Pueribacillus theae: one gene and its partner. The protein of the gene in region 2 interacts with the protein of the main gene of each other region in a pairwise test. Links are inferred from orthologs where the notes say so. Each region holds a gene or a part of one and is shown on either strand. Other genes may lie near its edges.

Region 1 (4,047 bases), on a different replicon or contig from region 2:
TGGCCTGGCTTGATGGCATCTTTATGCATGGTAAGCACACCTTTTCCATATTCAAGGCCGTAATCAACGCTAACCACTTCTCTTGGCAGCTTTCCGGCTTTCCTCACAGGAGCAAAGCCTACACCGAGTTCGTATGCGACAGGGCAGCCAAAGATGAATCCTCTCGCCTCAGGCCCCACAATAAGATCAACTTGTTTGTCTTTTGCATAACGGACAATATCGTTAATCGCTTGTTTATACACTTCTCCATTTTGCATCAATGTCGTAATATCCTTAAATTTAACACCCTTTTCTGGATAATCATTAATAATCGTAATATAAGGCTTATAATCCATTAATTTTTGCCCCCTCAGTAAATGAACAATGGTTTATTTTTTTCAAAAAGGATTTAAGTTCTTCGTAAGATGAGTATAATAATGCCTTTTCAATCTCAATCATTTTTAACTTTTGGGTGTACGTTTCTGATTCTGCCAAATCTCTTTTAAGCGGTTTTGTGACGAATGAAACATTATCCTTCTTTATTGTAACAAAATTAAGTTCTGAAAACACTTTTGACATGAAGTGAATCGAATCGATAGACAGCCGCTTCGCCTTTGCTAAGCGCTCTGCTTGATGCAACGAAAATGTTTTTTGTTTCATTAGAAAAGCATAATAAAACTTAAATTGTTCACGCGATGGCACTGAATCGAAAAAATGATTCTCCGTATTGAAAAAAACAACATACGTGCGTTCAGGTTGTGTCGTTTCATACCAGTCTTTGAAATGCTGCAAATCGTAGGGCAAATCCAAAATGAACAAGAAAGGCTTTTCCCGTTCATAGCTGCCTTCATCCTTAATAGGATTATATGCATGTTGCCTCCAATCGTTTAACTGTAAAACGTCCAGCGTGCCTTCCCTAAAATAAACGAGTTGAATGTTCTCAGCCGGTAGTTTGCCAAGCTCGCTATGAATCTTTCTTTTTCCCCTTAAATCAAATAATTGCCATTCATTCACACTCATATCCAGCAACATGAGCTGCGGTTTCCTGAAACCGTTCCATTCATTTATCGATAGCTCTCCTACAACAGACACTGCCGAGCCTTGATTTATTTCATTAAAAAGGTGGCCAAAATGAAAACCAATCCCGTCAAGCGTTGCCCCATTTTCTTTTAATTGGAATTTCAGATGATTTTCCTTGCTGCCGATTTTTTTCAATTGGGAGAGCTGCTTGTTTTCAAATAAAAATTTGGGCGCAGGGTTGTCCGTACCGAAAGGTTGAAGCCTTGCTATTTCCTCAATGGTGTCAATTGTTGTATTCTCTATATGGCATACAGCATCGATCTCCGATATCGGTGTAAAATCGTCCTCCGTTAATTGTTGATGGGCTTTTTCGTTAAGGCGACGGCTTAATTCATCAATATCTTCTGTTGCAATAGTAAGGCCTGCCGCCATTTGATGCCCGCCGAATTGGGGCAAAATATCTCTGCACTCAGAAAGATTTGCATATAAATCGAAAGCGGGGATGCTTCTTGCTGAACCTTTCGCCTCACCAGTTTCCGGTTCAATTGCCAGGACGATCGCCGGGCGGTAATACCGTTCAACAAGCCTTGATGCGACAATGCCGACAATGCCGGAATTCCAGCCCTCTCCTGCTACAACAATGACTCTACCCAGTTGGTTTTGTTTCTCTACCAATTCCATTGCTTGCTTCGTTATGACATTGACAATTTCTTGCCTTTCTTTATTTAGGCGATCAATTTCTTCTGCGTACATCTGAGCTTCTTCTTCATCTTCCGAGATTAGTAGATTTAATGCAGGTTCCGCCGAATCAAGCCTGCCTGCGGCATTCAATCTTGGCCCAATCGCGAACCCAATTAGTTCTTCATTGATTTCATTTCCTTGTATGCCGGACACTTTCAGAAGCGCATCAATTCCGGGCTTTTTGCGTTTACCAATTAATTTTATGCCTTCTGAAACAATTTTCCGATTTTCATCCTTCATCGGGACTAAATCAGCAACTGTGCCAATCGCCGCCAAATCTAGCATATCTCTTGGCAATTCACCTAAAAGGGCATGCGCCACTTTAAACGCAACACCAACCCCGGCGAGCCCTTTAAAAGGATAAGAACAGCCGGGCTTTTTTGGATTGACGATGGCATAAGCTTCCGGGAGCTTCGGCGGAGGCTCGTGATGGTCAGTAATGACCAAATCGATGCCGAGCATCAAAGCCACTTCAGCTTCATAAACAGCGGAAATCCCTGTATCAACCGTAACAATCAAGTTGACTCCTTGCTGCTTTGCCCAGCGAAAGGCAGCTTCGTTCGGCCCATATCCTTCTGTAAACCGGTTCGGAATATATGTAAAAAAATCCGCTTTCAATTTTCTTAGCGTATAAACAAGCAAAGATGTGCTCGTTACCCCATCAGCGTCATAGTCACCAAATATAAGAATCCTCTCTCGATTCTCTACTGCCTGCTTTATTCTTGCAACTGTCTTGTCCATTCCATCAAGTAAAAAAGGATCATAAAACTGTGCTGCGTCAACATCCAAAAAATTTCTCGCATCTTCTTCCGTGACAATGCCTCGCGTGACAAGCAATTTTGCTGTTAATTCACTAATTGACAGCTTGCTTTGTAAATCAAAAACAGCTTGTTCGGATGCCTTTTTTAATCTCCATTTCGTTTTTGCCTTTAACATGAAATCACCTCTTAACCCTTTCTCATTATACAAGAGATGGGTAAGAGGCGATAGATATTAACAGATTAAGTTTCATTTTCTTTTTGTTCCGTAAAATCTTCATCTGGGACAACCGCTGAGTTAGTGCCGCTGTTGGTTTTTAATGATTCATTTTCTCTCTCAAGTTCTTTCACTTGGCGCTTTAGTCGATACATGCGGACGGCGCCGAAGAGAGAAACAATAACGCCGCCCATTAACACAGACCCTAATATGAGGAGCACTAAAGGTGATTCTGTTTTTGCAAATCCGTAATTCACTTCAACTGCCTCAACATTTAAGACAGCAAAGATGGCAATCAGGACAGCAAAAACCAACGCTAGAATAAAACCAATTTGGCCTTTCATCTTCTCTCCTCCTTAACAATTCTCTATGCCTCTGTTTCGCGCGGCGCTGTGCGTTTCCGCTTTAACTCTCTTCCTTTCCAAATCGCCCAAAGCTGTGCGGATATAAATAAGGATGAGTATGTGCCAAGCACGAGCCCAATTAAGAGCGCAATGGAGAAAGGACGAATCGCCTCGCTACCAAATATCGCAAGCGCAGCAGCAGCAAAAACGACGGTTAACACCGTATTTATTGAGCGTGTCAGCGTTTGGATTAAGCTTTTATTCACGATGTGAGCGATCTCTTCAAATGTTTTTATTTTCTTTTCAAAACGCATATTTTCTCTTATCCGATCAAAAGTCACGATCGTATCATTTATCGAGTAGCCAACAATCGTTAGGACCGCGGCAATAAAAGTAATGTTAACTTCCAAACGCAATAAACTAAAGATCGCAATCATGAAAAACGCGTCATGTATGAGACCAATAATTGCAGCCAGTCCCATGCGCCACTCAAACCGGACTGCAACGTAAATAATCATACCTAAAAACGCAATTAAAAGTGAGATAAATGCATTTTTGGCGAGTTCTCTGCCTACCTGGGGAGAGACGGTGCTAATGTTCGCTTCTGCTCCGAAGTCTTTTGCGAACTGTTCTTTTATGTCAGCGATTTCCTGCTGTGAGAGAACACTCGAAAAACGAGCTACCGCCATTTCTCGGTTTTCGCCAGCAAACGTCACTTCGTTAGGCTCCAGCCCCAATTTATTAAATTCGTCTAACAATACTTTTTCTTCAATCGGTTCGCCGCCTGTAATATCAACGCGCGAACCGCTTTTAAAATCTGTGCCGAGATTTAATCCGAACATTCCAAGGGCTATTCCGCCAAGAATGAGCAGAATGACAGAAAGCGCAAAAAATTTATTCCGGTGTTTTACAAAATCAAAACGGATGTTTACTTTAGGCTTTTCCCCTTTTGAAAGGTTGACAATTTCACTTTTTTTAACGCCGAATA
Region 2 (4,977 bases):
TCGCTACGGACTTTTATGATCGAAAAACCCAAATACAGGCAATCTTGGGATCGAGCGATTAGATGGATCGTTTCAATGCAAAACAATGACGGGGGATGGCCTGCTTTTGAAAGGAATGTAAATAAAGCGATCCTAAGTTGGCTGCCGATTGAAGGAAATGAAGGAACAATGCTTGATCCGTCGTCAGCCGATTTAACGGGGAGGACGTTGGAGTTTTTCGGTAATTTTACCCATTTAAATGAATATCACCATTTTATAAAACGCGGCGTGAGGTGGCTATTGAAGGATCAAAGAAACGATGGTTCATGGTATGGCCGCTGGGGCATTTGTTTCATATATGGCACCTGGTCTGCGGTTACGGGTTTAACGGCGGTGGGGGTACGAAAGGATCACCACCAAATCCGTAGAGCGATAAAGTGGCTGCATCACATTCAACAGCAGGACGGAGGCTGGGGAGAGTCTTGCCTGAGTGATATAAGAAAGGAATATGTACCGCTAACAGAAAGTACGCGCACCCATACAGCTTGGGCGCTTGATGCCCTGATTGCGGCAGAGGATCAAGAAACGGATCCAATCAAACGCGGTGTCCAGTACTTAATAGATACGGCGGGAAAAAATGACTGGACACAAACATATCCGAAAGGCCAAGGACTCCCGGGTGCATTTTATATCCATTATCCGAGCTACGAATACATTTTCCCGCTTTTAGCGTTAAGCCATTACAGAGAAAAATTTTGCGATTCACAATAAGAAGGTATGATCCCTCACTTCAAGATTAGAGGTTATTGAATGTAGCTGATATTCGCCATTTTCCTTCAAATGAAGACCGTGCAGCATGCCGCCGAAAACCGCTCCCCCATCAATATCAATCTTTGTTTTGCATGGTGAGATCCAAATGTCATCTTTTTTGTTAGGATGAATTCGTCTCGTTGGTGTATGCCCGAATATAATCATTTTTCCTGATTTGTTTTCTTTTGTATAGAATGGTTCCCGAATGGAACGAAAAAACATTTTCTCGGTGTCACGCCAATCTTTTCTGCGCGGATCGATGCCGGCATGGACAAAAAGATAGCCCTCATGTTCAACATAATCTGGCAGTGATTCCAGAAATGTAATCTCTTCAGGGAAAAAATGTTGTAATGCTTTCGATAAATCGGTATGGGAAAGTGAATGGAAACGCTCTTCACCTAAGAAGGAAGAGATGGTAGCTTTCCCTCCTCTTGGATAATAATAAGTTGCATGATTAATAGGAGCATCAAGCCATTCAAGAAACATTTCCTCATGATTGCCGCCGATCACTACAGCTCCGTATTCCTTACGGAGTTTCATTGCCAATTGAACAACGCCACGGCTATTTTCCCCTCGATCAATCAAATCCCCAATAAAAAATAATTTTTCTGAATCCGGATTCCAATATGTTAAAAGCTGTTCTAGTTGCTTGAGACAGCCGTGAACATCTCCGATAATAAATGCACACTCAGTCATCATCCATCCCCCTTTCCATCATTCTAATACAAATAGAGAAACAAATGGCAACTTTAGCCCCTTAAGCATGGAGTTAATCAAATTTCAACCTTTTTAATGCTTCTGCCAATGCATTATTCAGAGGTTCTTCATCTTTCTGCTGGTTCTTTAGATACTTTTGTACAGTGCGTTTATCCACTTTACCGGCAGATTCTCTTTTACGACGAGCTTCAAAGGCAGATAACTTTTCACGGTGTCCACATTTACATACAAAAACTTGGCCAACCCCTTCACCATGCAGCTCCAGTTTTTTATGGCATTTTGGACAGCGGGCGTTTGTGATGCGGGAGACATTTTTACGATGTCCACATTCCCGATCTTGGCACACGAGCATTTTCCCTTTTTTACCGTTCACTTCAAGCATTGGTTTTCCACAGTCTGGACAATGTTTGTGTGAAATATTGTCGTGCTTGTATTTTTTATTGCTTGCTTTAATTTCAGCAACGATTTCTTTTGTGTGCTCTTTCATTTCATTAATGAACACATCTTTTTTCAACTTGCCTTTTGCAATGAGCTCAAGCTTTTGCTCCCACACAGCTGTTGTTGCAGGTGATCGTAATTCCTTTGGTACTAAATCTAGTAGCTGCCGGCCTTTTGATGTGATATAAATTTCTTTACCACCACGTTTTTCAATTAAGAATGAATTGAATAACTTGTCAATAATATCTGCACGTGTTGCAACCGTACCTAATCCACCAGTTGATTTTAAGGTATCTGCAAGCTCTTTATTACTCGTTTGCATATACCTCGTAGGGTTCTCCATGGCGGACAGTAAAGTAGCCTCTGTAAAGCGTGCAGGTGGCTTTGTTTGGCCCGATGTCTGAGCGACTAACTTTGTCTTTAATACATCGCCTTTTTCAATGCTGGGCAATAATTGGTCTTTTATATCGTCTGTTAATTCTTCATCATCAAATCGGTTTTTGTAAACTTCTTTCCAACCAGCATTGATTACTGTTTTACCTTTAGCAATGAATTTTTCTCTACCAATTTCAGCCTGTACCGTTAATTGTTCATATTCGTGTGCTGGAAATAAAACTGCTAAGAAACGTTTTACTACTAAATCATAGATTTTTCTTTCTTTATCAGTGAAAGCAGAGAAATTTACATATCCTTCAGTCGGGATAATTGCATGATGATCGCTTAATTTCGAGTCATTAACGAACGATTTATTTGCTTTAATTGGCTTAGCTAAAATTTTATTAGCTGCTGATCGATACTCGCCAACACCACATGCTTTTAAGCGCTCAGGAATCGTTGAAACAATATCACTTGAAATATATCGAGAATCTGTACGAGGATACGTTAACACTTTATGTTGCTCATACAGTTTTTGCATAATATTTAATGTTTCTTTTGCTGAATAGCCGAAAAACTTATTTGCGTCACGTTGTAGTTCTGTTAAATCATAAAGCCCTGGGGCAAATATTTTTTTTGGTTTACGGTCAATTGCCACAATTTTAGCATCTTGACGACCAAGTGATTTAACAATCGCATCGATTTTTTCTTTGTTGAAGCTACGACTATTACCGTTCGAATCTTGCCATGTTAATTTAATCGTATCTGTTTGTGCCTCGATGCCGTAATATATTTGTGGCTTGAAATTTTTAATTTCATCTTCTCTTGCTGCAATTATAGCTACTGTAGGTGTTTGAACGCGCCCGCAATTTAGTTGTGCATTGAAGCGTGTTGTAAGAGCACGAGTAGCATTCAAACCGATATACCAATCTGCTTCAGATCGTGCAACAGCAGCATGATATAAATTTTCATAAGCTTTTCCTGGCTTCAAATTTTTGAAACCTTCTTTAATCGCTTTATCTGTTACAGAAGAAATCCATAAACGCTTAATCGGCTTGTTTACCTTCGCCTTGGCAATTATCCATCGGGCTACAAGTTCACCTTCACGACCTGCATCTGTCGCCACGATTATTTCATTAACATCCTTTCGGGTGAGTTGGCTTTTAACAGCGTTAAATTGTTTTCCAGTCTTCTTCATTACTGTTAATTTCAAACGCTCAGGTAGCATAGGTAAATCTTCTAATTTCCATGTTTTATATTTCACATCGTAACTTTCTGGGTCAGCAAGTGTAACTAAGTGTCCCAGCGCCCATGTTACGATATATTTACTTCCTTCAAGACACCCATTTCCTTTTTTATTACAATTCAGAACACGTGCAATATCACGTGCGACAGAAGGCTTTTCCGCTAGTACTAAACTTTTTGCCATATAATCGCATCCTTTCAAAACCTTGTTCAAATATAACATAGATATATAAATGTTCCTCGTTAAAGCTATAAATCTTTATAGACCTTTAGGTTTTAAGTGGTGGGTAGTGCACTTTTTGCATACTTTCATGACACTTGTCATACTTTTTCACCTGACGTTTATGTCTTACGGAACAGCCATATCTTCCGTATCCTTAAATTATAAAAACAAACATGAGATCTCTCTTTTTCATACGTTTGGAGGATATGATGAATAAAGGCAAATCAAATCAATTACGCCGAAGTGTTGCACCTTATGAGAAATCGAATACGACATCAAGCATGAGGCAGCTTTTCAATACCATTCCACCGTTTTTCCTTCTTTGGGTGTTTGCATATCAAAGCTTAACAATCTCCATTTGGCTAACGATACCGTTGGCTATTGTCGCAGCTGGATTTCTCGTTCGTAGTTTCATTATTTTTCATGACTGTACGCATAATTCATTTTTAAATAGTAAAAAAGCAAATAATATTCTTGGTACGCTGCTTGGGATCCTTACCTTGTTTCCTTATGAAAAATGGAAACGCGAACACGCCATTCATCACGCAACGAATAGTAACTTAGACAAACGGGGAACAGGGGATATTTGGGTCATGACGATTGAAGAGTATGCAGCAGCATCATTTTGGCAAAGACTGGCGTATCGCATGTACCGTAATCCATTTGTCATGTTTGGATTAGGTCCGTTCTTTTTATTTCTAGTTTCAAACCGGATGAATCGAAAAGACGCGAAGCGAAAAGAGCAGCTTAATACGCATATCATTAATGTTTCCATTGTTGCCATTTATGCGCTGCTAGTATGGCTTATTGGCTGGCAGCCATTCTTAATCATACAGGGGACCATTCTTTTCATATCTGGTTCACTTGGCATTTGGTTGTTTTATGTACAGCATCAATTTGAAGACTCCTATTTTGAAAACAAAGATGAATGGAATTATGTGAAAGCTGCGATCGATGGAAGTTCGTATTATAAGCTTTCAAAGGTTTTGCAATGGTTAACAGGTAATATCGGCTACCATCATGTGCATCATTTAAGTCCTAGAGTTCCTAATTATAACTTGGAAAAAGTGCATAACACTTCACCGCTTTTACAGCAAGTGACAACCATTACACTTTGGTCCAGTTTAAAATCAATCCGTTTCCGCTTGTATGATGAGAAAAATAAAAAATTTGTTAGTTTTAAAGAAGTG

Evidence for each region. The genes of interacting proteins can lie anywhere in the genome.
Region 1: the proteins of DCC39_RS08575 (region 2) and recJ interact in binary tests that used the Escherichia coli proteins (3 or more experiments, as listed by UniProt). The link is inferred for Pueribacillus theae from one-to-one orthologs.

The regions. Positions count from the first base shown.
Region 1 is NZ_QCZG01000020.1:39,946-43,992, reverse strand. What follows is about bases 1-3,059. They hold recJ (single-stranded-DNA-specific exonuclease RecJ), read right to left. Parts: upstream 2,677-3,059; coding sequence 325-2,676; downstream 1-324. Other genes in these bases: DCC39_RS10650 (LapA family protein), read right to left, coding at 2,742-3,059; DCC39_RS10660 (adenine phosphoribosyltransferase), read right to left, coding at 1-335. In the rest of the region: protein translocase subunit SecDF, read right to left, coding at 3,083-4,047. UniProt on the Escherichia coli protein: Single-stranded-DNA-specific exonuclease.
Region 2 is NZ_QCZG01000014.1:69,126-74,102, forward strand. Bases 1,154-4,153 are described here. They hold DCC39_RS08575 (DNA topoisomerase III), read right to left. Parts: upstream 3,749-4,153; coding sequence 1,559-3,748; downstream 1,154-1,558. Other genes in these bases: DCC39_RS08570 (metallophosphoesterase), read right to left, coding at 1,154-1,488; DCC39_RS08580 (fatty acid desaturase), read left to right, coding at 3,997-4,153. Outside these bases: shc (squalene--hopene cyclase), read left to right, coding at 1-750; more of DCC39_RS08570, read right to left, coding at 742-1,153; more of DCC39_RS08580, read left to right, coding at 4,154-4,977.